DNA from 3 places in the Psychrilyobacter atlanticus DSM 19335 genome. Region 2 is predicted to be linked to each of the others. Evidence: riboswitches for the same ligand, from Rfam matches in the RefSeq annotation. Region 2 holds a riboswitch; each other region holds the start of a gene.

Region 1 (10,842 bases), 2.1 Mb from region 2:
ATAACAACACCCATCATGATAACGGCATTATCTCCAATTTCTACCATATCTCTGATGACAGCTCCAGGTTCGATTCTAGCATGGATATTTCTGGTGTCTAACATTGGAATAGCTGAGTTTCTTCTATCACTTTCTACATGAGAATCACTGATTAAATTAGAGTTAGTAGTTAAAATTTCATTGACTTCACTCCATTCTCCAAAGATTGTTTTACTATTTTGGCATCCAAAAACTTTACAGTTTAGGAAATCTATTCCTTCTAATTCCCCATTGATATAGGCTTTTACAGGGGTAGATTTAGTAGAATTTTTAATATATTGAATTATTTCATGGGCATTATTTAATTTTGTCATAAGGTGTTCTCCTTTTAAAATATATTTTTTATAGTCTAGTCACGTTGCTTTTTAGTTGAAAATATCTTTCATTGTATAGAATCCCGGTTGTTGATTAGAAAGCCAAGCTGCTCCCTTGAGGGCTCCATTAACGAAGATCATCTTTGAGTGAGCCTCATGTTTTACCTCTATTATCTCGTCTTCACCGGCAAATATAATAGAATGTTCTCCTACGATACTTCCTCCACGAACTACATGTACACCGATCTCCTCCTTCTTTCTAGGAGAGATTCCCTCTCTACCATAGGTCAACTCCCTTTTAGAAGTTAGGGTATCATTTATTTTTTCTAGCAGTGATTGAGCTGTCCCACTGGGGGCATCAATTTTTTTTTTATGATGTTTTTCAATCAATTCAATATCCCAGTCTTCCAGAGATGAAACCAGAGTTTCCAATAATTCTGTAATCAGATTTATTCCAAGGGAAGTGTTCGTCGCCTTAAGTATAGGAACTGTTTGGGATGCTTTTTTTATATTTTCTAGTTCCTCTTCACTATGTCCTGTAGTAGCAATCAATGTAGGAACATTATTAGCCATAATCCATGGAAGAATTTTTATCGAATTACTGTAGTGGGAAAAATCTATGAGAACATCTGGAACAATAGAAAGGTCTTCTAAAGCTTCAACAATTCGGGATTCCTTTCCCAGAGAAAAATAATCGATTATCCCAACTAAATTTAAATTTTTACTGTTATCGATGGTATCTACTAGGAGTTTACCCATCTGTCCCCATCCGTATATGGCTATATTCAAAATGTTACCTCCTTTTAGATTAAATTTACTTTTTTCATTTCTATTTTTAAAAGTTCTTGAGCATTAGAACTAATCTCCCATAGGGGTTGTCTTAATCCTCCAACATTCATATTCATAAGGTTCATTGCAGATTTTACAGGTATTGGATTAGTTTCCAAAAATAAAGAATTAACAAATGAATTTAGAGAAAGTTGTAAATCTCTAGATCGAGCCACATCTCCCTCTAAATAAGACATAACAATATTATGAGTTTCAAGGGGCATGACGTTGGCTAATACTGATATAACTCCAACTCCTCCTAATGATAAAACAGGAACTATGATATCGTCATTACCTGAATAAATAGAAAAGTCCTTGTCACAGACTCTAGCTACTTCAGCTAAGTAGGAGATATCTCCACTGGCTTCTTTAAGTCCTACTATATTTTTATGGTTACTCAATTCAACTACTACATCAGTAGGAATATTCATTCCGGTTCTTCCTGGGACATTGTATAAAATAATAGGTATATTTACCTTGTCAGCTATAGTTGTATAGTGATTTATCAATCCTTGTCTGTTGGTTTTGTTGTAGTAAGGTGTAACGATGAGAAGACCATCGGCTCCAACTTTTTCACATTCAAGGCTTAATCTAACTCCGTGACGAGTATCGTTACTACCAGTTCCTGCTATAACAGGAACTCTAGCATTAGCCACCTCAACACTTCTTCTAACTAATTCTATATGTTCTTCATCTGGAAGGGTAGAGGCTTCACCGGTGGTTCCAGCGATTACCAAGGCATCGGTCTTGTTCTCTATATGCCATTCTATGAGCTCTTCTAATTTAGTATAATTGATACTCATATCTTCGTTAAACGGGGTGATAAGAGCTACTCCAGATCCTTTAAAAATTCCCATAAATCCTCCTATTTAAAATTGTAATAAAATATATATAAATATTATTGTTCTATCAATAATTCAGCAATTTGAACGGTATTTGTAGCAGCACCTTTTCTGATGTTATCGGCTACTATCCACAGGTTTACACCATTTTTTATACTATGATCTCTTCGAATTCTTCCTACAAATACCTCATCTGATCCACTGGCATTTATAGGCATTGGATAGATATTATTTTGTACATCATCCTGTAAGATAATTCCCTCTTTATTTTGAAGTACTTCTTTTAATTCTGCTAAACCAAATTCTTTTTCAAATTCTAAATTAACAGATACAGAATGTCCATTTTCTACAGGGACTCTTACACAGGTAGAAGTAATAGGAAGATCGGGTTTATTTAAAATTTTTCTCGTTTCGTCGATCATCTTCAACTCTTCCTTAGTATAGCCGCTCTCTGTGAACTCATCTATGTGAGGAAGGCAGTTAAAGGCTATAGGATATGGGTAATTAGAAGGGGCTTTTCCATCTATTCCATCTTTTAAATCTTTTATTCCGGCTACTCCAGATCCAGATACAGCCTGGTAGGTAGAGTAGATAACTCTTTTTATTCCATAGAGGTCATCTAATACCTTTAGAGGTACTACTACCTGGATGGTAGAACAATTAGGATTGGCAATGAGTTTATTTGTTGCTGCTGCTTCTGGGTTTACTTCAGGAACAACTAAAGGAATATTAGGATCCATCCTCCATGCACTGCTGTTATCTATAACTGTGATTCCATGAGAAACAGCTATAGGAGCCATTTCTTTACTGATACTTCCTCCGGCAGAGAATAGAGCGATATCTATTTCTTTAGTAAAAGATTCTGAGGTAAGTTCCTCAACTATATATTTTTTATTTCTAAAATTAATTTCTGTTCCACAAGATCTAGAAGAAGCTAAAAGATAAAGATTGTCTATGGGGAAATTTCTTTCTTCTAATACCTTAAGGAAGGTTCTTCCGACCATTCCGGTAGCTCCTACAATGGCGATGTTATATTTTTTCATGATCTCCTCCTAAATAAATTTTTTAATTATATGATTTTTACAGGTCAAATTCTTTAGCTAGCATCTGAATTGCTATAGTTTTGTGCTCCTTAGAAATAGTACATGAGATACTGATCTCAGAAGTAGTTATATGATAAAAAGGAATTTTATGAGCAGCCAGGGTATTAAACACTTTGGCTGCAACTCCTGAATAACTAACCATTCCGATCCCAACCAGGGAAAGCATTATTAAATCTGGTTTGATCTCTATGGAAATTTCCTGTGATTTTCCATTTAATTCATCGATAGCTTTTCTCAAAAGAGATTCTTCTCTTTTAAAACAACTGAAAGAAAGGTCTAAGGTACCGGAAGTGGTGATGTTTTGACTGATCATATCTATATTTAATTCGTATTTACCCAGAGTATTAAAAATATTTGCGACCAGGTTTTCCGAATAAGGAAGGTGCTGGATATTTACCATAAAGATATCTTCATTTAGGGTGATGCCGGTAATGGGTTTATCCTCCATAATTTCACTTTGATTTAATATCAAGGTACCATCATGATCTCTTAAACTTTCGCCTACATAGATGGGAACATTATATTTTTTCCCCAGTTCCACAGCTCTTGTTTCCATAACACCTGCTCCTAAATTTGCCATTTCCATCATCTCCTCGTAAGATATATTTTGTATTTTTTTAGCCTTTGGATATACTCTGGGATCTATACCATAAATTCCATCTACATCGGTATAGATCTCACATTGTGCTCCTAAACTGGCAGCCAGAGCTACTGCACTGGTATCCGATCCACCCCTGCCCAATGTAGTGATGTCTCCATCTTGGTTCATTCCCTGGAATCCTGCTACGATAACTATCTTCCCGGAATTTAGATGAGATCTAATTATCTTTGGATCTACACTCTTAATACGACTTTTGGTGTGGTGACCTACGGTAGTTATTCCTGCTTGGGGACCTGTAAGTGAGATAGAGTCTTTACCTAATTCGTTCAGTGCCATAGATAACAAAGCGACTGTCTGCTGTTCTCCTGTAGCCATGAGGGTATCCAATTCCCTTATATTTGGTGTTTTAGATATTTTTTTAGCCATCTCTATTAAGTTATTTGTGGTTTTACCCATGGCAGAAGCGACTACAACTATCTGCTCTCCTGCATCACTTAATTTTGAGATGTGGGAGGCAATCTTTTTAATTCTGTCTAAGTCAGCCAGTGAGCTTCCTCCGTATTTATGTACTATGATCATATCTTTCCTCCTAATAAAAAAACTCTCCAGTAGTGAGAACTACTGAAGAGCAAAATTACATCTAATCAAAAATGAGATAAAAGATAATCTATGACTTCAAATAGCACCCCATTACCTAATTATGATAATGACAGTTATATGGATCTTATCCATATCCCCAACATAGATTTTTGCGAAATCTATATTTCGGCAACTACACCTTTCAAAACAGATCTTAAAATGCCTTCTCCCTGTCTTTACTATTTGTATTTGCAACCTCTATTCTTATGATTTGAAGTAAGTATAGCATTAAACATAAAATAAAATAAAATATATATAATATATACGTTATATAATTTTGAAATATATTATTTTTTAACTTTTGTATTATATATGTTTCGTATATATAATATATATTTTTAAAAATTAAAAAAATAAGGTTTACTTTTACCTAAGATAATATGAGAAATTTCTTTTAAGGAGGCAGGGATGGAAAAAATAATAGAAAATATGAAAAAATATAGAAGAAATTTACATGAAATTCCGGAATTAGGGTATGTGGAAAAAAAGACTCAGGCTTATTTACTGGGAGAGATAAGAAAGATGGGATATGAGCCTGAAATAATTTGTGAAACAGGAATTTATATCTATCTGGATGGGGGTTCAGAGGAAACTTATGGGTTCAGGACAGATATGGATGCACTGACAATTGTAGAAGAAACAGGAGTTTCTTATACCTCTAAACACGAGGGAGTTATGCATGCCTGCGGACATGATGGTCATATGGCGACTCTGCTGGGGTTTATGGATTATTTAAAGGGGAAAAAATTGAAAAAAAATATCCTTCTAATATTTCAGCCTGCTGAAGAGGGACCGGGAGGAGCCAAGGACATCGTAAAAAGTGGAATCTTGGAAAAATATAATGTTATGGGGATCTTCGGGTTACATCTTTTTCCAAAGTTAGAAGAGGGAATAATCGGCTGCAGAGCAGGGGGATTCATGGCCAAAGCGGCAGAGATAAATATAATTATCAAAGGGAAAAGTGGTCATGGGGGCCAGCCCCAGTTGGGGATAGATTCCATCCAGGTAGCAGGGAAGATGTTCGAAGGGTTTAATCTTATTACCTCAAAATTTGTAGCTCCTTTTGATCCTAGTATAATTGCCATAGGTAAGATAGAGGGAGGAACTATAAGAAATATCATTCCGGAAGTTACCCGGATGGAGGGAACTATAAGGACTTTTTCTACAGAGACCTTTAATTTTATTGTAGATAAAATAAGGGGTATAGCCCGTGGAATGGAGCTCAGTTATGGAGTTGAAATAGAGATAGAGTTGGCTGAAGGATATCCTCCTGTTATAAATGATAAGAAATACTACGATGTTTTAGAAGATGTTGTCAGAGGAGATGAAAAACTGGGATTTGAGGAGATAGATCCTGAGATGTTAGCTGAGGATTTTGGGTTTTATCAGGAAGTAACAAGGGGACTTTTTTTCTTTGTAGGAACTAAAAATAAAGAACTTGGATATACTGCATCACTGCATAATTCCAAATTTAATTTTGATGAGAAAGTATTGGGAAATGGACTTAGGGTATATACAGGTATCTGCCGTAAATTAGGAGTATTTGAATAAAAAACAACGGGACACAATATCCAAAAAATTATAAAATTATAATTTTATTGGGGAATAAAAAAAGCTGAGGCCAGCCTCAGCTTTTTTATTTTATCTAGATGGAACGTCACGTTCCTTTTAGTTATACATCTCTGCAAGTCTAGCTTCTACACCTTCGTCTTTGATATATTCATCGAAGTCCATTAATTTATCGACAACTCCATTAGGAGTTATTTCAATAATTCTATTGGCTACAGTTTGAATAAACTCATGGTCATGAGCTGCAAATATGATAGTTCCGTTAAATTTAATTAACGCTTTATTTAATGATGTAATAGATTCAAGATCTAAATGGTCTGTAGGGTTATCGAATAAGTAAACGTTAGCTCCTGTCATCATTGTTTTAGATAACATACATCTTACTTTTTCTCCTCCAGAAAGAACACTAGGTTTCTTTTGAGAATCTTCTCCAGCAAATAACATTCTTCCTAAGAATCCTCTGATGAAACTTTCGTGAGGATCAGATGAATATGGTCTTAACCAGTCAATAAGGTCAGTTCCACTGTTAGCTGTGAAGTACTCAGAGTTATCTCTAGGCATATAACCTAAAGAAGTTGTTACTCCCCAAGTGATACTACCTGAATCAGGTTCTATCTCTCCAGCCATTATCTTGATAAGAGTTGTTTTAACTATATCATTTTTAGCTAAAAGTACTACTTTATCTCCAGTATTGATAGTGAATGAGATATTATCTAATACCTTTACTCCATCGATAGTTTTAGTTAAGTTTTCAACTTTTAACATGTTGTTTCCAGCATCTCTTTCAGCTTTGAATTCGATGAATGGATATTTTCTATTTGAAACTTGCATATCTTCAAATTTTAAGTTATCTAACATCTTTTTTCTTGCTGTTGCTTGATTTGACTTTGAAGCATTGGCACTGAATCTAGCGATGAAGGTTTGTAATTCTTCTCTTTTTTGCTCTAATTTTTTATTTTTATTTCTCATTAATTCTAATACAACTTGACTTGATTCGTACCAGAAATCATAGTTTCCTACGAACATCTTAACTTTACCAAAATCGATATCAGCAATATGAGTACATACTTTATTTAAGAAATGTCTATCATGTGATACAACGATAACAGTTGCGTTAAAGTTTGCTAAAAAGTTCTCTAACCAGTTGATAGCATGGATATCCAAACCATTTGTAGGTTCGTCTAATAAAAGAACATCTGGATCACCAAATAATGCTTGTGCTAAAAGGATTTTAACTCTCTCAGGCTCTGTAAGTTCGTTCATAACTTTATAGTGAATTGAAGGATCTACTCCTAATCCAGTAAGTAATTTTTCTGCATTAGTTTCAGCAGACCAACCGTCTAATTCTTCGATTCTATCAGTTAATTCTCCAGCTTTTGCATAATCTTCATCTGTTGCATCAGGTTTTGCATAAAGCTCTTCCTGTTCTTTTTTTATAGCGAATAATTCTTTATGACCCATCATTACTACATTTAAAACTACTTCATCTGCGTGAGCGAAATGGTCTTGTTGTAGGAAAGATAATCTTTCTCTAGGTCCTAAGATAACTTCACCTTCAGTGGCGTCGATTTCACCAGCCAAGATTTTTAAGAATGTAGATTTTCCAGCACCGTTAGCTCCGATAAGTCCGTAACAGTTACCAGGTGTAAATTTAATATTTACATCTTCAAATAATTTTTTTCCAGGGAACATAAGCCCTATACTACTAGTTGATATCATTTATTAACCTCCAAATTTTTATAAGTCTAATAGATAATTATGATTGTATATCTATATCCAATTATAAAAAATAATTTTTTTATTCGTAACATTATATCATATTTTTCAAGTATTTAGTATATACTATTAGTAGTAAGTATTGAAGCTCTACCAAGATAAAAAATAGGGATGAAAAAATAAAATGAATAGGAAAAATAAACTCAAAATAAGATCTGTAGATGAAAGGGAAATATTAAAAACTTATCTTCTCAATGGAAAAATCTAAGATTAAAAATGAGAATTAAATCGATAAAATAGGAGTGGTGGTGTATGTTAGCAGCATTTATAATGGCAGGAGGATCTGGGGAAAGATTTTGGCCCCTATCAACGAAGGAAAGACCCAAGCAATTGTTGAAATTAATAGATGAAGAAAGAAGTTTAATCAGGATGACAGTAGACCGTATACTGCCCATCATATCAGCAGATAAGATATTTATAGGTACCAATGCTATCCAGGCAGAGGCCATAAGAAAGGAGCTTCCTGACCTACCCTATGAAAATATAATTGTGGAACCGGCATTCAAGGATACTGCTGCTGCCATTGGATATGGAGCAGTTAAGATAAAGGAAAAATTAAAGGATGAAAACATTACCATGGTGGTGTTGGCTTCGGATCATATCATAAAAAATGAGGATAACTTCAGAAAGAGAATAGTAGGAGCCAGTGAGATAGCGATGGAAACTAATTCCATCATTACATTAGGGATAAAGCCTAATAAACCTGAAACAGGATATGGATATATAGAGGTAAAGGAAGCCTATATAGGGGAACCAAGTAGGGTAATAAGATTTTGGGAAAAACCAAATTTAGAGAGAGCAGAGGAGTATGTAGAAGCCGGGAACTACCTATGGAATAGTGGGATGTTTGTCATAGGACTCGATATGATCATGGGATCTTTTGAAAAATATATGCCGAAACATTTTAAAATTTTTAATAAGATCACTGCATTAAAAGATAAAAAAATAGATGCAGAAGCTGAAATAGAGGAACTTAAAACTTTATTTGAGAAATTTGAAAAGATCTCCATCGATTTCGGAATAATGGAAAAAGCTCAAAATATCCAGGTTATACCTGTAGATTTTGGTTGGAATGATGTGGGGAGTTACCCTGCACTAGATGAGGTATTGGAACACAATGAAAACGGGACTGTAAACAGAGCTAATGAACTCATTGAGATCGGAAGTAAGAACAATATAATTATAGGAACGAAAAAAATAGTAGCTACAATTGGGTTAGAAGATTTGGTGGTAGTAGAAACCGATGATGCCCTCTTAGTGTGTAAAAAAGAGAGAGCTCAGGATATAAAAAAGGTATTGAAGGAGATAGCAGAGAGAGAGAAGAAGTAGGCCTCTTCCCTCTTATGACCTTTTTTAAAGATCTTAATATATATCAAAGTTTTAAATTGATATTATAAAAATTATGTAAATGGAATATGAAAAAAAGTTTATAAAAATATTCGACGACTTACTAAAAAATATTGCTTCGATTCGATTTTTTATAATCTTTTAGATTATGAAATAATAATTTTTATATAATCTTGAACTTTGGTTACTTTTTTTCACATCTTAATTTTTTCTAGTTATAGAAATAAATTAAGTACTCGTGAATCGAGAAAGTAACAGAAAGAGTTATTTAAAATTAGTGTGAGTACATCGTGTAAAAAAGAAAGTTGACTAAATTAAAAAAAAGGAGACAGAGAATGAGTGAAAAAAATATAATAGATAAAACCAAGATGCCTGTTACAAAAAAATCTTTATTAGAAGATTTAAAAGGTTTAGGAATAGAAAAAGGTGATACATTATTAGTTCACTCTTCTCTCTCTAGTTTAGGATGGGTATGTGGTGGAGCACAAAGTGTAATAATGGCTCTCATAGATGCTGTAAGAGAAGAGGGAACATTAGTCATGCCAACTCACAGTGGAGATTGGAGTGATCCTATTGAATGGGGGAATCCACCTGTTCCTGAAGAATGGCATCAAATAATCTATGATAATATGCCGGCTTATGATCCTGGTATTACTCCTACAAGGGGGATGGGAGGAATACCGGAATTATTTAGAACTTTTCCTAATGTTATACGTTCAAGTCATCCCCAAGTATCATTTTGTGCTAGTGGGAAATTAAAGGAGAAAATTATAGAAAATCATCCATTGACTCCTCAATTTGGAATGGAATCACCATTAGGTACTTTATATAATTTAGAAAAAACGAAGGTTTTATTGATAGGAGTCGGTTATGATTCTTGTACTAGCTTTCATTTGGGAGAGACTCTCGTTGGAGATAAGGTACCAAAGAAAAAAAATGGAACAGCAATGATGGTAGAAAATAAAAGATCTTGGGAATGGTTTGATGATTATGAATATAATGCAGATGATTTTGCAGAACTCGGGAAAGAGTTTGAAGGTAAATATAAAATAACAAAAGAACTTGTAGGTAACGCAGAGAGTAGATTGTTTTCTTTAAGGGAAGCGGTGGATTTTTCTAAGGAGTGGCTGTTAAAGAACAGGTAAGGATTCTATTTTTCACTGGGTTCATTATTAGACCTCTTCTTTTTTATAGTTTTATCACAAATTATCACTAATAGTACGAATTTTATTGTTGAACTTACAGGAGGAAAAAATGGTAGAAGAAATTTATCAAAATATTTGGAAGATAGAGATACCTCTTCCTAAAAGTCCTTTAAAATTTTTAAATGCTTATGTTATTACAGGAGATGAAAGAAATCTTCTTATAGATACTGGGTTTAACCGCCAGGAATGCAGAAATGCTCTCTCTCAAGGGTTGGAGGAAATAGGGATCTCTATGGATAAAACTGATATCTTTATCACCCACCTTCACAGTGATCACTCTGGTTTAGTATCAGATTTTATAAAGAAAGGAAGAAGAGTTTACTGCAGTAAAAAAGACGCTTTGGATATAAATATTCTTCGGGATTTTAACAGCTGGAAAAATAAATTTACAGGTGCTGAAAAGTTAGGATTCCCAGAAAATTTAGATGAATATTTTGACAGACATCCCGGATTTAAATTTAATAATACTTATGATGTAGAGTTTACTTACGTAGAAGACGAAGAGATAATTCAAATAGGAGAATATGCACTCCAATGTGTATCTACTCCAGGACATACCCAGGGAATAATGTGTCTCTA
Region 2 (10,842 bases):
GAGTGTAGTCAATGTACTATAAAATGTCCAAATGATTTTAAAATCAGGGAAAATTTTATGGATATGAGAAAAGGTTATGTAAAAACTAATGATGGTCTTTCACCACTTTCTGGACACGATGCTTTAGATGATGGACAGGAGTTGGAATGCAGTAAAAAGTATTCGGTAACAATTAAATCTGAAAAGAAAACTAAATATGTATTGGTACCTGGATGTACAGTATCTGCGTCACTACCAGAACATATCGAAAACACACTCCTACATATGAAGGAAGTATTGGGAGAAGAGGTAGGAGCAGTACTTCAATGTTGTGCAAAACCAACTCTGATAATTGGAGAGGAAGAACTATTTGAAGAGAGATTTTCTCGTGTACAAAACGAAATTGACAGCACAGGGGCAGAAATAATAGTAACATTATGCCCATCTTGTTATATGACTTATGATGAATGTGCAACTCAAGAAGTTATTTCTTATTGGGACCTTATGAAGGAAAAGATAGGTGTTCCAAAAGAGCAAAAGAAAGTAGGGGAACCTTCAGATGTAATATTTAATATTCACGATGCCTGTCCTACAAGAAATATTGGATCACATCACGAAAGTGTTAGATGGATATTGGAGGAATTAGGCTATAATTATGAAGAGATGAACAACATCAAAGAAAACACAAGGTGCTGTGGTGTAGGTGGAATGTTAGGTTGTATAAATGAAAATCTCTATAAAGATATAGTAGATAGAAGAGTTAACGATGCTACCCAAGATCATATTATTTCTTATTGTGGTTCATGCAGAGGATCTATGGAATTAGGCGGGCTGGATTCACTTCATATATTGGATTTAATTCATGGAGATTGTTATATGAAGAGAGATGCAAAAAAAAGAAGTGGTAACTATGGTTTTCATAATAGATTAGATGCGAAGAAGAGATTGAAAAAATATACAAATTAAAAACTAAAAAAAGTTCTCTTAGGAGGACTTTTTTTTTTAGAATTTTTTTATTCTTCACATTAACTTCACAAAGGTCGGTTATTATATCTATATAAAGAGAAGTAAAAAAAATTAAATCAGGGAGTGATTAAAATGAAAAAGAAAATAATAGTAGGTTTATTAATGGTATCAGCACTATCTTTCGGAGCTGGAAATAATAACGTAAAAAATATTAATAACAATGGACAAAGAGGAACTTACCATACTCAAATGATGAGTAACTTATCGGAAAAACAACAAACAGAATTAACTAAGACGATGGAAGATAGAAGGGAAGCTAACTACAAAAAAGGTTTGGATATAAGATCTAAACAATTGGAATTAGAAAAACTATTAGCAGAAGATAAGGTGAATTGGAAGAGTGTAGAAAGGGTAAACAAGCAAATATCGGATATGAAAGCTAAGCAAAGATTGGATGGTATGAAATTTAGAAGTGATATAGAGGGGAAATATGGAATCTCTATGGGTCATAAGGGAATGAGAGGTAACTGTGGATCTACAGGTGGGAAACATATGAAGAACGGGCATATGGGAAATGGCAACCACATGAATGGTGGAAATGGATACAGAAATAACTAAGATTAAATAAATAAAAATAGGAGCTCTCAGGGGCTCCTATTTTTTTATCCCATTAATTTTTTCAAATATTTGAAAAAATCCTTCTTATGTTCTTCAGATGTGATACAGACATTGGAAAACATCTCCATAATCTCTTGGTTAGTACTGTTAAGAGCTGATTTTACAGCCAGGGATTGATTTAATATATCGCCACAATATTCTCCATTTAGGAGCATTTTTTTCATTCCTTTTACCTGACCTTCAATTTTATTTAATCTGGTAATAATACTTTTTCTGGCTTCTATTATCTCCTCGTCATTTAATTTTGAGATGGTACAGATCAGATCAAGATCCTGTTGCCAAGATTTTAATCCACCTTTCATTTCAAAGATATTTTCAAACCCTAAATCAGTCATCTCGATACATGCCTCTTTACTTATATGTCCAACGGCACAATAAATAAGATATGTTTTTTTTCTGTCTAGTTTTTTAATTTCTCTTTTGAAGATACGTGGTTTTTCAAAGTCTATCAAGATAGCACCATCTAACCTTCCTTCGTATAAAAATTCCTTTTCAGTCCTCACATCGATGATAACAAGGTCACTTTCTTTTGTTATCAGTTTTTTTGTTTCTTGAGGGGTAATAGAGTTGTATATAGTTGTCATTGTTTCGTTTTTCATAGATAAATACCTCGTAAATTAGATTTTAATAATAAAGATATTATAACCTCAGGATTACTTTCTGTCAATTTAATGAAAATTAAAAATAATTTTAAAGATTGTTAAAAAAATCTACAAGGCGCTTTTATTCTGCAAAATAGTAAACCAATATAAAAAAATCTAAATTTAAAAACCTTTGTTTTTATCAGTGTTTTGGAGAAAGTTGAGTACTGAAAAAGGAAAAAATGAACTAATTCAATATACATATGTATAAATCATAGTAAATACGCTTGACTCTCTATTTCTAATTTGATATACTGGTAGAGGGTATAATAAATTAGAAAAAGTTAATATAGATGTGAAAAATAATACAATGAAAAGCAGGAGGAGTACAATGAGCAAAAGAATACTAGTAGTAGGTGGAGTAGCAGGTGGAGCATCATCAGCAGCAAGATCAAGAAGATTAGATGAAAATGCAGAAATAATAATGTTTGAAAGAGGTCCGGTAGTATCGTTCTCAAACTGTTGTTTACCATATCATATCTCTGGTTTAGTTGAGCAGGAAGAAACATTAATCTTAATGACACCAGAAAAATTTAAAGGTCAATATAAGATAGATGCAAGGGTAAACAGTAATGTTATATCTGTAAATACAGAAGCTAAAACAATTGAAGTAGAAAATACTTTAACTAAAGAAATAACCACTGAAAAATATGATGCACTAGTAGTATCTCCTGGAGCAGATGCCATCGTACCTCCGTTCAAAGGATTAGATAAAATAGATAATTTTGTATTAAAGACAGTACCTGACGTTTCTAAGATAATGAAGTTTGTAAAAGCTAAAAACCCCAAGCATATCACTGTAGTAGGTGGAGGATTCATAGGGTTAGAAGCAGCTGAAAACTTGAGAGAAACAGGGATCGAAGTTACTTTAGTAGAGGGAACTGATCAAATAATTCCATTTGTAGATAAAGAGATATCTTATTTTGGACAAGCTGAAATGGTAAAGCATGGAATCGAAGTAGTGTTAGAAGATCTTGTAGAAGGTTTTGACACTAAAAAAGTATTGTTAAAATCTGGAAGAGAGATAGAAACTGATGGAGTAATCTTAGCTATAGGAGTAAGACCATCTACTGGATTCTTGAAAGATTCAGGAATAGAATTAACTGATAGAGGATATATAGTAACTAACGATAACTATGAAACAACAGCAAAAGATGTCTATGCAGCAGGAGACGCAATATTAGTTAGAAACCAGTTAACTGGAAACTTATGTCCATTGGCAATGGCAGGTCCTGCTAATAAGCAGGGAAGATTAATTGCTGACAGAATAAACGGTAGAGAAATAAAAAATAATGGTTATATCGGGTCAGGAGTAGTTAAGTTATTTGATATGAACATAGCTTCTACAGGATTATCTGAAAAGATGTTAAAAGACTCAGGAATCGACTATGAGGTAGTATATGCAGCACCTCCAGGAATAGTAGGAATAATGCCAGGGGCACATTTAGTATTCTCTAAACTGTTGTTTGAAAAGAAAACAGGAAAAGTATTAGGAGCTCAGTTCGCAGCAACAGGAGCACCCGATAAGAGAGCAGATGTAATAGCAACTGCAATAAAAGCTGGTATGACAGTAGAAGATCTATTTGATTTAGAATTAACTTATGCTCCTTCATTTGGAACTGGTAAAGATGTAGTAAACAAGATTGGATACATCGGTTCAAACTTAAATGAAGGTGCGTTTAAGCAGGTAACGTTTATGGAAGTATATGACTTATTAAAAGCTGGAGAGCAGGTTATTGACGTTAGAGAAATTTGTGAATATGAAGAAGGACACGTAAAGGGAACTGTAAATATTCCTATGAGTGTTATGAGAGACAGATTAGATGAACTGGACAAAACAAAGACAGTATACGTTCACTGCAGAACAGGTGAAAGAAGTTATAACATGACATTGATGCTTCAGGCAAATGGTTATGATGTTAAGAATGTTGCAGGAAGTTATGAATTCATAAAGATGTATGAAGAGGTATCTTGTTATAACGATAAAGCAAGGGAAGAAATTATGATAGGTGACTGTGTTGATTGTTGCGGAACTTTAGAAAAAGCAAAGTTATAATAAAAATTATTGGTTTGAATAAATAAAATAGGGGGAAGGAAAACCTTCCTCTTATATTTTATAATATATAACGTGAAAAAAAATACAAAATTTAATTATTATTTTAGGAGGTTTGAAAATGAAAAAGGGTCAAAATTTGGCAGGATTAATAGTACTAATACTAATGTTAATTGTAGGTAAAACAATGCTAGGAAGCTCAATGTTATTTTTTAGATTATTGGCGGGAGCTGGATTTGGATATGCATTAACTAGAGGATTTATGGGGTTTGCAGGATCTGTAAACAGAGCTTACAATACAGGTTCAACAAAATTAATGAGAATATTAGCTTATATGTTCTTAGGTACATCTATTTTATCGGCAGCATTTCTTTATAATGCAGATGCCAGTTCATACGATCTTTGGGTAAACCAAGTTAACTCTGGGTTAATCCTTGGTGGAATCATGTTTGGATTTGGTATGACATTCTCAGTTTGTTGTGCATCAGGAGTTTTAACAGACGTTGTTACAGGATTTTCAAGAGGATTCATTACTCTTATCTTCTTCGGTATGGGTGTTTTCTTAGGATTCCCTTTCCAAAGAGCTGCAACTTGGGTAAAAGAGGCTGGAATTTCAACAGATTGGATCAGAAAATCATGGTTTACGTCTGAAACAGGTGCAAAGTTGTATAATGGAGTTTATTTCCCGGATTTATTTAAATGGGATGGATTAGACGGGTATTTAGGAGCGGTTCTATTAACTTCACTACTTTGTGGAATAGTAGTATATATGTCTAAAAAATATGAATCTTCTAGAAGAGTATCTGGAACTTTTACAGGGGTACCTAGTGAATTAGAGCAAGTTAAGATCGCCACACAAGATAAAGATAGTAATAAAGAGTTCAAATTATTAAGTGAAGAAACATACACAAGATTATTTGTTACACCGTGGTCTATGAAAGTAGGAGCAGCGGTAATAGCTGTTATATTCACATTATTAATGGGTGTAACTAAAGCTGGATGGGGAGCTTCTACACCTTACGGATGGTGGTTCGGAAGATTCTTAATGGTATTTGGAATATCACCTGAATCATTATCTAACTTTACTAATTTCCCGGTAAAATTCTATACAATGCCATTTTTCGATCATCCAATCAATGTTCAAAATATTGGAATTATGGTAGGAACAATAATTTGTTTACTTTTAGCTGGAACATTTAAGAGTACAGCAACAAGCGAGATCAAAATCACATTTAAACAAGCGGCTCTATATGCTATGGGTGGAATATTAATGGGATTTGGAACTAGACTTGCAAATGGTTGTAATGTAGGAGCATTATATACTCCAATTGCAAACTTCTCACTATCTGGATGGGTTTTCTTTGCTGCTTTAGTAGGTGGAGGAATCTTAGGAAACAGAGTTGCAGTAAAAATAAAATAGTATTTTATTCATTCATAGTGAATGAGTAAAGACTATATAAAATCTTGACCCTAGTCAGGATTGCAAGATTAAAAAATAGCAAAAAAAATATAAACTATAAAAAATATGTTTGACAAATATAACTGAAATAGATATACTAGTCTCAACATAAAAATATATGAATGAAGATAGAGGTTGCAAACCTTAGGAGTATTTTGGAGGAGTCGGATAGATTTTGAAACCAAAAGAAAGGAAGTTTTGCCGAAATTTAAGATTTGTCGAAATCTTAAGTTGGGACTATGGATAATATCTGTGGTACTGTCATTATCAGATGATAATGGGGAGCTGTCGAATGATTTTAAGATAAAGACCTATTATACATAATTGTAGGTTTATAAATTAGAGTTATCGGTAGAGATCCGATAACTCTTTTTTTTGAGTTAAAAGATCTCCTTTCTTCAAAACACTTAGGAGGAAAGATATGAGAGGTATAATAATTGTATTGTTGTTAGGAGTTATGAGTAGTTTAGGATTTGGAGCAGATTCATCAGAGGCGGCGTTAAACTTAGGAGCGTGGACACTTCTGCCACCAATTATAGCTATAACTTTAGCTTTTATAACTAAAAATGTAATTTTGTCATTATTTATAGGGATCTATTCAGGGTCATTCTTATTGGGGATAACTCAGGGGAAAAATTATCTATTTAGTTTAATAGGAGGTTTTTCCGATATAACCAATAGAATAATCGGATCTATGGCAGATTCATGGAATGCAGGTATAATCTTACAATGTTTAACTATCGGTGGATTGGTAGCATTGATCTCTAAGATGGGTGGAGCAAGAGCTGTAGCAGAATCTTTGGCTAAAAGAGCTAAAACTCCTAGATCAGCTCAATTGATCACTTGGGTTATGGGGTTATTTATCTTCTTTGATGACTATGCTAACGCACTTATTGTTGGGCCGATTATGAGACCTATAACAGACAAGATGAGAATATCGAGAGAAAAATTAGCATTTATAATAGATTCAACAGCAGCACCTATTGCAGGGATAGCACTTATCTCTACCTGGGTAGGATATGAGATATCAGTAATAAAAGACGGATATTCACTTATAGGAATGGAAAATATAAATGCATACAGCATCTTCGTACAGACAATTCCATATAGATTTTATAATATTTTGATGCTGGTATTTGTGGCATCTACAGCATATTTCTTGAGAGAATTTGGTCCTATGGCTAAGGCTGAAAAGAGAGCCAGAACAACTGGTCAGGTGACAAGTGGTTCGGCAGCTAAAGTTAGTCCAGAGGAAGCTAAGATGATAGCTCCTAAAGAGGGAGTAGTACTTAACATATGGAACGCTATCATACCAATTATGGTATTGATCATAGGTTCATTTGTAGGTTTCTATCTTAATGGAAAGGGTTACTTAGAGGGAGCGGTACTTGAGACTGTAAATAATTCTCCACTATCGTTCTATGCTATCAGAGAAACTTTCGGAAATGCAGATGCTTCATTGGTAATATTCCAGGCAGCATTATTCGCATCCATCGTAGCTATCGTTATGGGAATATCTAAAAAAATATTTAAGTTTTCAGAGGCTATCGATACTTGGGTACATGGAATGAAATCATTGGTAATAACAGGAGTTATATTATTATTAGCTTGGTCATTGACTTCTCTGATAAAGGAATTAGGAACATCTGTATACCTGGTAAATGCATTGGCTGGAACTATACCAAAAGCAATTCTGCCATCTATCATATTTATCTTGGGATCGGTAATTGCTTTTTCTACAGGAACATCATATGGAACTATGGGAATATTGATGCCGCTGGCAATACCATTAGCTAATGCTATCGGTGGAGCTGCTGGGTTATCGGGAGAAACACTATCATCATATATAATCATGAGTATAGGAGCGGTTCTTACAGGAGCTATCTTCGGGGATCATTGTTCACCAATATCTGACACGACTATTCTTTCATCTATGGGAGCTGAATGTGATCATATAGAGCATGTAAAAACTCAAATTGTATATGCACTTGTAGTGGGAAGTATCACAATATTATTTGGATATTTACCAGTTGGAATGGGAATATCGATCTACGCTGTTTTACCTGTATCTATAATAGCTACTATACTTGCTGTAAGATTTTTAGGTAAATCTGTAGAGGAAGTGTCGGAGACAAGAGAAGAAGTGGAATTAGTATAAAATTTAGCAGACCTAGTCGGAGTTCCGACTAGGTTTTTTTTATTTTGAATGATAATTATGGTATAATAAAATGATAAAAAACTAGTGTAATATAGATTGGGGGAAAAAATGAGGATATTAATAATAAGGCTGAGTTCTATAGGGGATGTTATATTAACCACCCCAATCCTAAAAAAATTAAAGGAAAAAAATAAAAATTTAAAGATTGATTTTATAGTTTTGGATAAATTTAAAGATGCTATAGAGGGGAATCCCAATATAGATAATCTGATTATCTTTAAAAAAGATACAGATGACGGAATAAAAAATATAAGGCATTTTTCAAAGATATTGAAAGAAAATAAATATGATTATGTATTTGATCTGCATTCTAAGATAAGATCTAGATTGATCACATTTTTTTTGGGAGAGAAAACTTTCAGGTATATAAAAAGATCATTATATAAAACTATCCTTGTAAAATCTGGATTGATTAAATATAGAGCTGATAATACCATAGTGAAAAACTACTTTGATGCCTTCAAAGTTTTAGGGATAGATTACAATGGAGAAGATTTGGAGTTTAATTTTTCTGAAAAGGATGAAGAAAAAGTAGAGAGCTATAAAAATTATGTGGTGTTCGCACCGGGAGCTTCTAAAAATACTAAAAAATGGACTGTAGAAGGATTTGGTAAACTAGCTCAATTGATAAAAGAGAGATATAAGACAGAGATAATTCTGATCGGAAGTCCTAAAGAGAAGGAAGAGTGTGAGGAAATTAATAAAATAAGTGGGAACATCTGTATAAATCTGGCTGGTGAATTAAGCCTGAAAGAGAGTGGAGCATTGTTATCCAAAGCTAAATTTTTAGTGACCAATGATTCGGGACCATTTCATATCGGACGTGGAGTTAAGACCAAGTCCTATGTGATATTCGGCCCTACAGATCCAAATATGTTTGAGTATGATGAGTTAGGAGTTTTGATCTATGGAAATGAACCATGTTCTCCGTGTTCATTACATGGAGATAAAAAATGTCCTAAAGATCATTTTAATTGTATGAAAAATATAAGTGCTGAAGATATAATAAAAAGAATAGAAAAAAAATAAAAATCGAGGAATTCCCTCGATTTTTTTAATAGATATTAAATTACTTTTTTATTTTACTATTTTACATTGGTCTCCTATGCATTGGCTTAACTCTATATTCAGTGCTTTTACAGAGATATTTATCTCTATAGCGGAAAGAGATAGCGAGATCATTAGTAAAATTAAGCTTCCTGCAAAGACAAATTCTGCTAGGACAATCTGTTGTAAAAATATTAAAAACATGGAAAAAACACAGAAAAATAGAGAAATAATCCCTATTAGCTGCATATTTTTTATGATTTTTATCCTTAATTTTAAATTCTCTATTTGAGGCAGGAGTATGTCGACTCTATTTACCTCTTGGGTCGCCTGGTTATGAAGAGATCTAATAAGGTTACTTAGAGCCAGAAATCTACTTGTATAGGCTAAGAGTAGAAGTGAAATAGTAGAAAAAATTAATGCTGGGGTTGTAAGTGTTAACTGCATCTTGGGTCGCCTCCATCTTTTAAGGAAATGTTTAAAGCTATTGTAGAAATTTTAATTTCTAAGGCAGAAATAATGAGAGATATTAAAAAACTGATTATGGAAAAAATAAATAAAGCCCATCCTATCTGAATATATTCAAAAAAAATAGTAAATGTAGAAAGGGTCGCTAAAAACAATGAAAATACAGAAAAAAATTGTATCCATTTAATATATTTTACCCGTAGTCTAAAATTTGAAATTTGGGCTTTGATATTACAATCTTTATCTGGATGATTATGAAAATCTCTGATCAACTTAGATAGATTTAAATATCTAATTGTATAACCATTGAAAAACATAGAAATTCCTGAAAATAATAACGCTGGAATGGCATAGTTCATAGAGTGTCCTCCTTACTATAAATTACTCATCTATTATTGAATGATAATTTATTTTATCAAGATAGATGGGAATATACAAAATATTTATTTACAAAAAATAAAAAAAGACAGATCCTTAATGGCTGTCTTTTTTTATGCTATTACTTGCTTAAAACCTTGTTTATTCTTGGGCTTAAAGTAGCGGCATTTTTCTTTAAAATTCTAGCAATTTCAACTGAATCTGCAGCTTTTAAAGATCTTAACATTTTAACACAAACTTTTACTTTAGTTAATTGACCGTTGATTTCAACTTTAACTGTTTGTAAGTTTGGCTTCCATATTCTCTTGTTCATGTTATGAGCATGAGAGATACTGTGTCCGAAAGTAATTCCTTTACCAGTGATTTCACATCTTTTCATTATATTGCACCTCCTCTTTATTAAAACATCGGCTTAAATTTTAGCATAAAGCAAGTAAAAAAGCAAGGTTTTTTCTACAATAAAGATATAGTTTTCTGTAAAAAAAAAAACTCTTATGATATAATAGAATGTATAAATATAGATAAAAGTCGAATATTAAAGAGGTAGTAAAATGAATGAACATAGTTTAAGCGTATTAGAGTTTGATAAGGTAAAGGAAAACATAAGTGGATATGCTATTTTAGATGAAACTAAGGGGAAAATATTAGATGTTGTTCCCATGAAAGATATAAATAGTATAAAGAAAGAATTAGAGAATGTGCAAGATTTTATGGACATGTTGAAGTATGATGGTGGTATTGAACTATCAGAGATAAAAAATATAGTGATGTATTTAAAGAAGACCAGTCTGATAGGAACTTATTTAGATGTAGACGATCTCTATCATATTGCTAGGAATTTAAGAGTATTTAGAGTTATAAAAACTAAATTTCAAGAATTAGAAGTGAAATACAGAGGACTGCATATGAGGTTTAAAGATACACCTACATATAAGGGAATAGAAGAGTTGATAGA
Region 3 (10,842 bases), 520 kb from region 2:
AGGCTTACAGATGGACAAGTTGGAAGGGTAAAAGAAATTATAGTAAAATAAACAAAAAGCCTCCTTCATTTAGATAATTCTAAGTGGAGGAGCCTTTTTTTAACTTAATTTTTAAAATTTTAGTTTTTATTTTTTTATTCTAACCTCTCTAGGCCTTCCCAATACCAAGATTATAAAGTTCACCAAGAATGAAAAAATAATTATGAGATTTCCTGGTACTCCTCCAGTTAATTTACCATAGAGAGCTAAACCTCCACCCAATAAAATCCCTGATACAGCATAATTTTTTTTACACCTGTACCCTAAAATCCCTGCCAAACACGGTACTATAAAAGCTCCTGAATAGACCGCTAGAGCAAGTAGCAGTGTGGATAATATAAAGGTAAACTTCAATGCCACCAGTATAGAAAATCCACCGAAAATAAGAATAAATACTCTGGTTAATTTTATAGCTTGTTCCTCCCTTAAATCCTTCATAAAGATCTGGGCAAAAGTAGAGGAAGCAGTAAGTAAGGTAGTATCCGCTGAGGAAATAACTGCCGACAATAATCCGAAGTAAAGTAAGATTACTATTGGCTGTGGCAATACTCTGTCTGCTAAAAACATCAGTACAGATCCCTTTACTATATCTACCCCGTAATTTGAACTCACATAAACTCCTATCCCTGCTAAAATAAATCCTAGTGGAATTAAAATTACAATGGATAATTTTATAGCCTGTTTAGCCGTTTTTTCATCCCTGGCACAAAATATCCTAGAATAGATATCCGGTCCCACTAAAAAAGTAGATGAGTAGGTTAGAATCATAATAAAAAGATCTAAATAACCAAATTTTTCATTGATCAGTCCCACCCCGACTATATCTCCTCCACCTTTTAAGATATAGGTAAAACAAAGAATAACTCCGGCTATTATAAATAAAAACTGGATAAAATCTGTTTTTATAATGGATAATTGACCCCCTAAAAATGTATAGGCAATAAATACCAGACCACTTATAATAACTGCAGTAGAGTAGTTCATATCCACAAATATAGAGATTATCTTAGCTGAACCCATTATCTGAGCTGCGACTATGCCTATCCATGCAATAGGGATGATAATAGATGAAAGAACCTTTACCTCATTCCCGTAAAACTCTCCCATTAGTTCCGGTAAATTATAACTCTTATATTTTTTTAACCTGTCTACCAAGGGTAGGAGACCTAAAAGACCTAAAGCTGCACAGAGCATAAACCAAGAGCCAGCCCATCCATTGGCATAGGAAAAATTAACGCTTCCTATAATCGCTGAACTTCCTAATACTGTAGCCAAGAGACTTCCCGCAATTTCTTTCACACCAGCATCTTTTCCAGCTATAAAATAGTCTTTTGATCCCTTAATTTTTTTGTAAGAACTATATCCTATAAAGATAACTAAGAAAAAATATAAACTTAAAATCACCTGATTCATTTGACCACTCCTAAAAATTATAATATAGATATTATATCATATTCTTTAAAGTAAAAATCCCTCCTAAAATTAGGAGGGATTTTTACTTTTTTTATGCTTCTACTTCTACTTTTTCCTTTTCTATCTTTTCAATTGAAAATCCTGTATATCCATAAATTATAGCTATAATTGGATTTATTAAGTTTAAGAAACAATACGGAACATAAGTCCATGGTGCCAGCCCTAAAGTAGCTATCATGTACGCCCCACATGTGTTCCAAGGAATTAATGGTGATGTCAGTGTTCCTGCATCCTCTAATGATCTCGAAAGATTTTTAGGATGTAAACCTTTCTCTGTATATGCATCCTTAAACATTCTTCCTGGTACAACTATTGAAAGATATTGATCTCCCGCTATTGAGTTTACAAAAATCGGTGTCAATATAGTTACTAAGATTAAGTTTCCAGTAGAGTGTGCCACAGATAAAATCTTCATTGCTAAAGTTGCTAACATTTGTGTTTTTTCCATTATTCCACCTAAGATCATAGCACAAAGAATCAATGAAACAGTCCACATCATAGAGTCTAATCCCCCTCTATTTAATAGATCGTCTACCATTGGTAATCCCGATTCAGCTGAATAACCATAGTGTAAAGTTGAGAATACCGATCCTAATGATGCTCCCTGGAAGACCATTGCTGCTATTCCACCTAGGATAGCTCCACCGAATAATCCAGGTATTGCAGGAACTTTCATTATTACTGCCCCGATAACAATAACTGGTACTAATAATAGTAACGGGCTAATATTAAAGTTTCCATTTAGAGTAGTTAATATTCCATCAATCATCCCTGTGTTCAACGCAGCCCCTGTATATTTACTTCCAATAAATCCGAATAAAATTATAGAGATAATGAAACTAGGTACTGTTGTATATAACATATGCTTAATATGCTCAAATAATGTAGCTCCTGCCATTGCTGGTGCTAAATTTGTTGTATCTGATAATGGTGATAATTTATCCCCCATATATGCTCCGGAAATAATCGCACCGGCTACTATATTTCTAGGTATTCCAAGTCCCTCTCCTACACCAATAAGTGCTATACCTACTGTTGCTGCTGTTGTCCATGATGAACCTGTCGCTACCGATACAATAGCACATATGATAACTGTTGCCGGTAAAAATATTCCAGGTGACAATATCTTTAATCCATAAAATATCATAGTTGGTACTACACCAGATTGAATCCAAGTTCCTACTACCATTCCGATTATCATAAGAATTATGATTGCACCTAAAGCCATCTTGATAGTTTCAACCATTCCTGCTTCTATCTCATTCCATGTGTAATTTAAACCAAATATAGCTACTCCAGCTGCAAAAAATGCCGATACTAAGATAGGTATGTGCACGTCAATATGTGCAATTTGAATTGCATAAAATAAACTTCCTATTAAAAATAACAACGGTATCAGTGCGTACATAAATGTCGTTTCCTTTTTCATCTTACTCCCCATAATCAATTCCCTCCTGTTTTTTTTATAAGTAACAAAAAAGAGCTATCGATAACACTACCAATAACTCCAACAATAAAACTTAAATAAGGTCTATGCTCAAAATCATTTAATAGCACATCACCAATTTTATATGGTGACAGTCTTATGGGTATTCTCCATAATCCCAATACAAAGAATCCTGACTTTCTTCTTCGCATTTCGGCAAATTTACCTTTCATTTTAGGGTCAAAGCTTGTCATAACTAGCCTAAAATTACTCTTTAATATTTGCAACCTCTATCTAAATTTTTCTTTTCTGAGAGTTATTCTATAATAATTTATTAACTTTGTCAAATTTAATCAAATACCTTTTTTACATAAGGTGATGTTGTTAACTGTAAAAGAGACCCATAATCCAGCTTAAATTCCACTATATCTCCTACCTTGTATTCCTTTTTTGAATCAGTTACATCCAACACCAAATGATCACTGCTGGCACCTAATATTATTAACTTTTCATCCATCGGTTCTAAATTAGACTGGTCTACATCTTGTTTTCCGATAGCTAAAATAGCCCTTTTTCTCTTTCCTCTGTCTACAAATACAGGTTTTTCTCCAAAAGCATTGAGCCCAATTTCCCCAACTGGATAAGATTGTTTTTCCTTTAACTCTATTATTTCTACCTCTAATTTTACACTGTCATAGAAACAGCCTTCGAGATCTTTTCCATAAGCCGTTTCTCGACCAAAGATAAGTGATTCCCCCAGCCTTAAGTTATTTATTTTAGGAGGCATGTTGTTTTTCCACAATAGATCCAAACTACTAGAATTCCCCCCTGATATAATATTTAGCTTTAAATTATATTTTTCCTCTATTAAATCCGAAACTTTTTCTAATTCCCCTAAATTATCGAAACTGGGAATAATACCTCCGTAACACGTTAAATTCACACCTATTCCCTCTAATTTAATATTTTTCATAGAATTTATTTGTTCCATATACCTCTCTACATCTTCTGGTAGGATCCCCTCTCGAAGATCTCCTAATTCAAGCATCAGGATGATTCTATGGACTCTATATTGTTTGCCGGCCTCTTCATTTAAAAGAGCTATAGTAGATATTTCACTGTTTAAACTTATATCTACGTGTTTTATCACCTCTTTTATCTGAGATCTCATTGGCAGACGAATCATTATCTTGGGAACGTCCAGGTTTTCATATTTTTTTAAATTTTCCACCCTGGAATCTCCTAAATATCTTACTCCTCCCTCTACCAATACCTTAGCTATCTCTATACTCCCTGAAAAAACCTTGGTTACTCCCACTACATCTATCTGGGATTCCTTGCATTTTTTTGTCAAAAATTTTACATTTTCTCCGATCTTACTTAGATCTACTACTACTCTTGGGTATTCAGTCATAAAGTTTCCACCTCCTCTATTTTTAAACTTTTTTTCAGCAATCTAACTGCTGATTCTTTATTATATTTTGAAAGGACTCCCAAAGAAGCCATAATATAATCATTATCTATCAATATTTTTGCCTCTGGCGTAGGTAGGAGTTTATCTCCCTTATTACTCATGGCTATTTTTTTTAAGATCTCTATCCTGTTAGGTATACGGGTTAATGCTCCTCCAGTCCCTATTATCCATTTAATACTGGTCAGATCTTTACCTTCAGCCAAAGTTTTTTTAGTTTCACCAAAGAGGTGTCTATATCCACCGGCATGTCGATGAACCGACATAATCACTGCTTTTTCTGTCAAGATCTCCACTGTCTTTATCTCCATTTCACTTTTAGGAATAGGTGGGAAATTCAAAAGATGCTCTGTCAATTCCTCTTCCTCTACAGATAACTCCTTAGCTAAGTTTTTTTCCCCGACTATCTCAACTATATTCCTCATATTTACATAGACCCCTAAATCACCCTCTACAGTTCTTTTGGCTACAGGTTCTGGAGAGATTAAAATACTCGTTATCTCCTCACTGCCATCAGTTACCGAGTGGATATCTGTAGTCGCTCCTCCCACATCTATAGTAACCAAATCTCCTATAACTTCTTTTAAGATCTTAGAGGATTCCATTACAGCTCCCGGGGTAGGTACTATAGGCCCGCTCACTACATCTCTTACCTTTTCCATCCCTGGAGCATGGATTATATGCTCTTCAAAAACATCTTGAATTACACGTCTTACAGGCTCTACATTTAATCGATCTATCTTGGGATATACATTTTCCACTATTTTTAAAAGTTTTTCTTTCCCATAGTCCTCAAATATTAATTTTATCTCCTCACAATTTTGGATATTTCCTGCATAGATTATAGGTATATCCAAATCAAGTTTAGCTAGAAGTTCTGCATTATATAGAGCTGTATCCCGCTCACCATAATCCACTCCTCCAGCGAGTAAAATTATATTAGGTCTTATTTTTTCTATCTCCTTTAAATCTGTTCTTCTCAGTTTTCCCGATGTTACCATATGAATATTTGCTCCTGCTCCAAGGGCTGCTTCCTTTGCCGCTTTAGCTGTCATATCATATACCAATCCATGAACAGTCATCTTCAAGCCCCCTGCTGCACTACTTGTAGCTAAAAACTCATCATATTCCAACTCTTTAATTCCCAGTTTTTCCTCCAAATCATATGTAGCATCCATAAGACCTAGATTCACATCCCCTTGATCTACCGTGGTAGGAGCCTGCCCCTGCCCTATAAACTTTGGGTTTTCTCCATTTAAATTTCCAAAGGCATTGACAACTGTTGTAGTACTTCCTATCTCTGCTACCAAAACATCTATTTTCATATCTCTGCTCCTCTACCCTCTTTCTTTTATGATATATTCATGGAATATCAAATTAAATGTATTAAATACTCAACTTAAAATGGGAACCTCAAAGAAAGAAACCCAGGCAGTAATCCTTACCTTAAAACTACTGCCACAGGCCCCCTCCTATGAAGGGTAAAACATATATTTAGAAAAGTAATTCTATTTTTCCATCATCTCTTTCTTTCTTTTTACCAGGAATGAAGCTACATTTACTCCCCTGTCATTTTTTGAGAACCCTTCATCCATCCCATTTTTTCTAGCTATTTCAGGAGTTACCTGAGTACCACCAGCACAGATGATTATCTTATCTCTGATACCTTTCTCAATGGCTAATTCATGTAATTTTTTCATATTCTTATAGTGAACATCATCATGGGAGATGATTGTAGAGGCTAACACTACATCTGCATTTAGTTCTACAGCTGCATCAATTAGTTTCTCACAAGGTACAGAAGTTCCTAAATATTCAACTTCCATTCCAAATTTTTCCACTCCTCCATGTTTTATATCTATAACTTCACGGAGTCCAACTGAATGCTCATCCTCTCCTACAGTTCCTGCCACTATCTTCATATCATATTTTTCTACTAATCCTCTAATCTCATCATCTGTCATAACTTCAGGTTCAGGTGGGATTACTAAACTATCTATATCTAGATCAAATTCAACCTTTCCTTTGACCTGAATCCTAGTTCCCTCACTTATATGCATAACTTCAGAATGAATTACCTCTGGATTTGCTAAATTCATCTTTTTAGCAAATTCAACGGCTGCAAATTCTGCTATTCTTTGACTTGTAGGCAGGAATAACTCTATCTGCACAGTACCGTCAGCTAGCCATTCTACCTCTGGTTTGATCTTAGATGTAGATCTATATTCCTCATTTTCTGCCATCCTTACATTTACGTTATCTACATCGTCTAATTCATCGATATATACTATCTTATCTGGATCTTCAAATGTAGATCCACCAATTAGATCAGCTGGGTTTTTAGCTCCATATTGATCTATATTATTATTCCCAAAATGGCCTGTTACAGGTGCCATATAGTCTTCATCTCTTGCAAATACTCTTCCAGCTCCTACTCCGCCATCTTTTTTTCTACCTATTCCATCACCATTTTTTTCAGGATAATTACCAGAATCTACAAAGAATCCCTTCTCTACAGCTTCAAAATATCCACCTGTTTCCATCATCTCTTCTAGATATAGTACAGCTCTTTCTTTTAATTCTCTTACCATTTTTGGAAGGTATCCGTCTTTTCTTACTTCTACCATCTCGAGTAATCCATCTAGTCCTACTAAAGTTTGCTTAGCTGTATCACAGGCCTCTATATTATACACGTGCCAAGGTACATTTCTACCTTCATCAGGTGTGATTGTAGACTGAATATCTGCACTTGTCAATCTAGAGATCATCATATTCATTACATGAGTTACTGTAGCTTCTCTAGACGATGAAGTGATATATTTTGTATTCATCTGAGCTCTCATCTTATACTCTGTAAATAGATCTCTCAGAGCTACTGCATATGGCAGGTCAAATTTCATAGATGGTGCCGGTGCTGCTGTAGGAGGCACTGTAGAAAGACATATATTCTCTTTCTTTATCCCTGATTTGTAAGAAAATATAGAATTTAATCCATGCTGAACCATAAGTTCCGGCATTACTTTCCATGCATCTCTAGCAGTTGCATTGGCATTATGTGCTCCATCTATTTGAGCCATCTCAGCCCAACCCATTATTTTTTTTGATTCTGCTGCATCTATAAATGATCTTACCATATTTATATTTCTATAGAGTACATTGTATTGAGGATCCTGATGGGCTCCGTTTACTCCCTCTTCTGCAAACATTACTGCTACGTCAGGTCCTGCTACTCCTGATACATATGAATGATAATTTATTGGTCTTCCTACCTCTTCCTCTATCAAATCACAAGCTTTTCTCTGTGCTCTTATTTGTTTTCTGGTAATAGGTACTCCTCCAATCCCTTGTGGTGTCCCCTCTATCAGACCATCAAAATGTGATTGTCCAGCTGTTCTAATTACCATAAGGTGATCCGCCCCATGCCATGCTGCCATCCTCATCCTTCTGATATCATCTTCAAATCTTCCTGATGCGATCTCTGTTGTGATTACTTCTGCAGGTTGCGGGTCTAAATTATCAAAATATCTAGCTGCTGGGATTCCAATAGAATTTTTTAATGGTTCTGAGCAGTCAGTAAATTCAAATGCTCCCATCTTTAAATTTTCTACCTTCTTTCTCCAAGTCCAGCCTCTTCTCTTGGGTCTATAGTTTTCAAGATCATTTAATATTTCTCTTATGTCCATTTTTTCAGTTGGTATTAATTTTTTCATTATTTTTTACCTCCCTTAAAGATTTCCATAAGGGTATCCCAGTGGTTTCCCTCTATCATCTCTTCCCCTGCCTGCCGAATAGAGATATTTTTTTCCTCTGATATTTTATATACTAAGTGACCTACACCCTTTCCTATAAGTCCTCTATCTATTGCTCCGTCTACCAAAGGCTTAGCTTCTATGCTTGAAAACCCCATTCTGAGAAGTACTGATCTCTCAATTGATGGTGTAGTATGGGTTTTAGCCAGGTCTAACATTGGGTCCACTAATTTTTCTGCTAACTCCCAAAATTTATTTTTTAACTCTTCATCTGTTAAATTATGCAGATGTTTTCTTCTTGTGGAGAAATCATCTTCTCTTTTTAAATATCCTTTCATCTTATCCCCCCTAATTGCTATGGTTAAACTATAAAGATAGCCATCTAAACTACCTCTATTACATCTATTATTTTAGATTTAATTTATCTTTTTTTCTATTAATTGGAGCAATTCATCTACATATTCAGAAGTTTCTGACTCTTTTTCATATATTGGATTATATTCCACTATATCTATAGATGTTACAGATGCCGTATCTATCATCTCCGATATCAAGATCTTCCCCATTTCACGGCTGAGTCCTCCTACAACAGGTGTCCCAACAGCTGTAATCTCTGCAGGATCTATCCCATCCAGGTCAAAACTGATATGTAGGTTTCTACCTTTAAAAAATTCTTTTACCTCACCTAATGCTTTTTCAAATCCCATCTCTGCTATCATCTTCCAGGTATAATTTTTAATCCCTAATTCATCGATCAATTTTTGTTCCCTTTCATCTATATCTCTGGTTCCAAATAAGATTACGTCTTCTTTCTTTACCTTAGTTCCATTATAAAAACAATCTATCAATTTAGAATGTCCGTGTCCTACAGAGGTAGCTAACGGCATCCCATGTATATGCCCCGACCCACTTATCTCAGGGGTATTCATGTCTCCATGAGCATCCATCCATAATATACCAATCTCTTTTTCCTTAGCCACCCCAGCTATACTTCCTATAGCTATAGCGTGATCTCCTCCCAGACTAATGGGAAAATTCCCATCTTTTAATGTCTTATTTACCTTTACTGCTAAATCTTCACAGGTTTTTGCTACTGTATTCAGGTATTTAGCTCCCTTTATGGAAAAATCTTCTTCCTGTCTCTCTACCTCTAAAACTTCTATCTTATCTTTATATTTTGGATATTTATCTATAAAGTTATTTATACTAAATTCTAAACCACACCTGTTGGCTCCGAAATTTAATGGTACCCCTATTATTTTTGTTTTCAAAATATTCAGCTCCTTAATTTTTTTATTTATTGTCATTTTGGTCTCAAGAGCAATATAATTGAGTTCGTCAGCAGTAAATTCACTGCTATCAGAATTTTCTTTATCTTCTTCTTTTACATAGTTTTTATTTTAATCTTCCTTTTACTTCTTCTACTGTTAAGTTTGTCTCAAGGGCAATATAGCTCAGTTCTTCATCAGTAAATTGTCTGCTGTCAGATTTTTTGTTAACCATATTTTTTATATACGATTTTCTTATCTTATCCATATCTAAATCAATAGCTTTTATCATTTTTGGGTGTTCCGGTAATATTATACTCTTCCCAGGAACTTCATCTCTTGGGTTACCAAAATGTAGATCTATTCCATTATCCCTTGCAAAGGATAACTGTGGTTGAATATGCTTCCCAGCACCTGTATATTCTGTTTCCTGTACTACTATTATCTGATCTTTATCCATCTCTTGGGCTATGGAAAAAGCTGCTGCCAGAGATGTATTTCCTGCTGGACCTCTTTCTAGTCCCTCTAACTGAGCCAGAGATTCTGTCATATAAAATACTTCTCCCTGAGTTATCGTTACATATCGATCCATATATCTAAGGGGTCTCGCTGCCGACCTAGGAACATCTGATCTGTCTGGATTAGTTGTAAATGGTATTCCAAATCCAGTATGTCCAGTTGTAAATGATTTCTTATTAAAATCACTGTCCGATGCCATGTGCAGTCCCTTTAAATTTACACTTGCTCCTACTACTTTTATACCTTTTGCCCCTGCTTTTATAATCCCACGAGCAGTTCCTGTAAGGTTCCCTCCTCCTGCATTGGTACATACCACTACATCAGGTTGTTTACCGGTTTTTTCAACTATCTGCTCCACTAACTCTGAACCTAAAGTCTCAACCCCTGCAATACCAAAAGGTGTATAAAGGGAAGCATTAAAGTATCCTGTTTCTTCCAACAAATTTAAGAATGAATAAAATAGTTCAGGCCCTACAGTCAATTGAACTACCTCAGCTCCATATGCCTCACACTTTCTGGCTTTTTCTACAATTTCAGGCTGGCCTTTTCCATTACTGTCATAGCACTCTTGTACTATTATACATTTTAATCCCAACATCGCTGCCTGAGATGCTACTGCCGCTCCATAGTTTCCAGAAGTTGCAGCAATAACTCCTTTATATCCCAGCTTTTTGGCATGATATACTGCTGTAGCAGCACGTCTAGCCTTAAAACTTCCAGAGGGATTAGATGCCTCATCTTTTAAGAAAATTCTGGCTCCTTTTCCAGCTGGAGCTATTTTTCTGGCTAAATCAGTTAAATTTCTAAGTTCATATATAGGAGTATTTCCTACTCCAGTTTCACCTTGTATTTTTTTTATCTCTTCCAATGAATATCCAGCTTCTCTCATCATCGCTT

What was found. A riboswitch is a leader RNA that binds a small molecule or an ion and turns the genes downstream of it on or off. The one in region 2 is predicted to bind lysine.
Region 1: it holds a riboswitch for lysine, as region 2 does, so the genes downstream of both, K337_RS0111310 (aspartate kinase) here and K337_RS0101035 (Na+/H+ antiporter NhaC family protein) in region 2, are expected to answer to the same signal.
Region 3: it holds a riboswitch for lysine, as region 2 does, so the genes downstream of both, nhaC (Na+/H+ antiporter NhaC) here and K337_RS0101035 (Na+/H+ antiporter NhaC family protein) in region 2, are expected to answer to the same signal.

The regions. Positions count from the first base shown of each region.
Region 1 covers NZ_KE384547.1:2,261,355-2,272,196, reverse strand. Annotated here, with positions in the region: gene dapD (2,3,4,5-tetrahydropyridine-2,6-dicarboxylate N-acetyltransferase) at 1-353, opposite strand, end outside; gene dapB (4-hydroxy-tetrahydrodipicolinate reductase) at 405-1,142, opposite strand; gene dapA (4-hydroxy-tetrahydrodipicolinate synthase) at 1,157-2,038, opposite strand; gene K337_RS0111315 (aspartate-semialdehyde dehydrogenase) at 2,080-3,066, opposite strand; gene K337_RS0111310 (aspartate kinase) at 3,104-4,306, opposite strand; lysine riboswitch at 4,400-4,575, opposite strand; gene K337_RS0111305 (M20 metallopeptidase family protein) at 4,775-5,917, shown strand; gene K337_RS0111300 (ABC-F family ATP-binding cassette domain-containing protein) at 6,035-7,654, opposite strand; gene K337_RS0111295 (mannose-1-phosphate guanylyltransferase) at 7,964-9,040, shown strand; gene K337_RS0111290 (AAC(3) family N-acetyltransferase) at 9,394-10,203, shown strand; gene K337_RS0111285 (MBL fold metallo-hydrolase) at 10,313-10,842, shown strand, end outside.
Region 2 covers NZ_KE384547.1:119,677-130,518, reverse strand. Annotated here, with positions in the region: gene K337_RS0101060 (FAD-dependent oxidoreductase) at 1-945, shown strand, start outside; gene K337_RS0101055 (Spy/CpxP family protein refolding chaperone) at 1,078-1,563, shown strand; gene K337_RS0101050 (metal-sensing transcriptional repressor) at 1,608-2,222, opposite strand; gene K337_RS17410 (FAD-dependent oxidoreductase) at 2,596-4,320, shown strand; gene K337_RS0101040 (YeeE/YedE family protein) at 4,439-5,737, shown strand; lysine riboswitch at 5,898-6,072, shown strand; gene K337_RS0101035 (Na+/H+ antiporter NhaC family protein) at 6,198-7,934, shown strand; gene K337_RS0101030 (glycosyltransferase family 9 protein) at 8,031-9,023, shown strand; gene K337_RS0101025 (DUF2721 domain-containing protein) at 9,072-9,488, opposite strand; gene K337_RS0101020 (DUF2721 domain-containing protein) at 9,479-9,868, opposite strand; gene rpmB (50S ribosomal protein L28) at 10,009-10,266, opposite strand; gene K337_RS0101010 (endonuclease MutS2) at 10,439-10,842, shown strand, end outside.
Region 3 covers NZ_KE384547.1:641,396-652,237, reverse strand. Annotated here, with positions in the region: gene K337_RS0103560 (YwbE family protein) at 1-51, shown strand, start outside; gene K337_RS0103555 (sodium:solute symporter family protein) at 127-1,452, opposite strand; gene nhaC (Na+/H+ antiporter NhaC) at 1,544-2,953, opposite strand; lysine riboswitch at 3,056-3,239, opposite strand; gene orr (ornithine racemase Orr) at 3,288-4,352, opposite strand; gene K337_RS0103535 (GlmL-related ornithine degradation protein) at 4,349-5,734, opposite strand; gene oraE (D-ornithine 4,5-aminomutase subunit OraE) at 5,918-8,119, opposite strand; gene K337_RS0103525 (ornithine aminomutase subunit alpha) at 8,119-8,496, opposite strand; gene K337_RS17580 (arginase) at 8,575-9,429, opposite strand; gene ortB (2-amino-4-oxopentanoate thiolase subunit OrtB) at 9,554-10,842, opposite strand, start outside.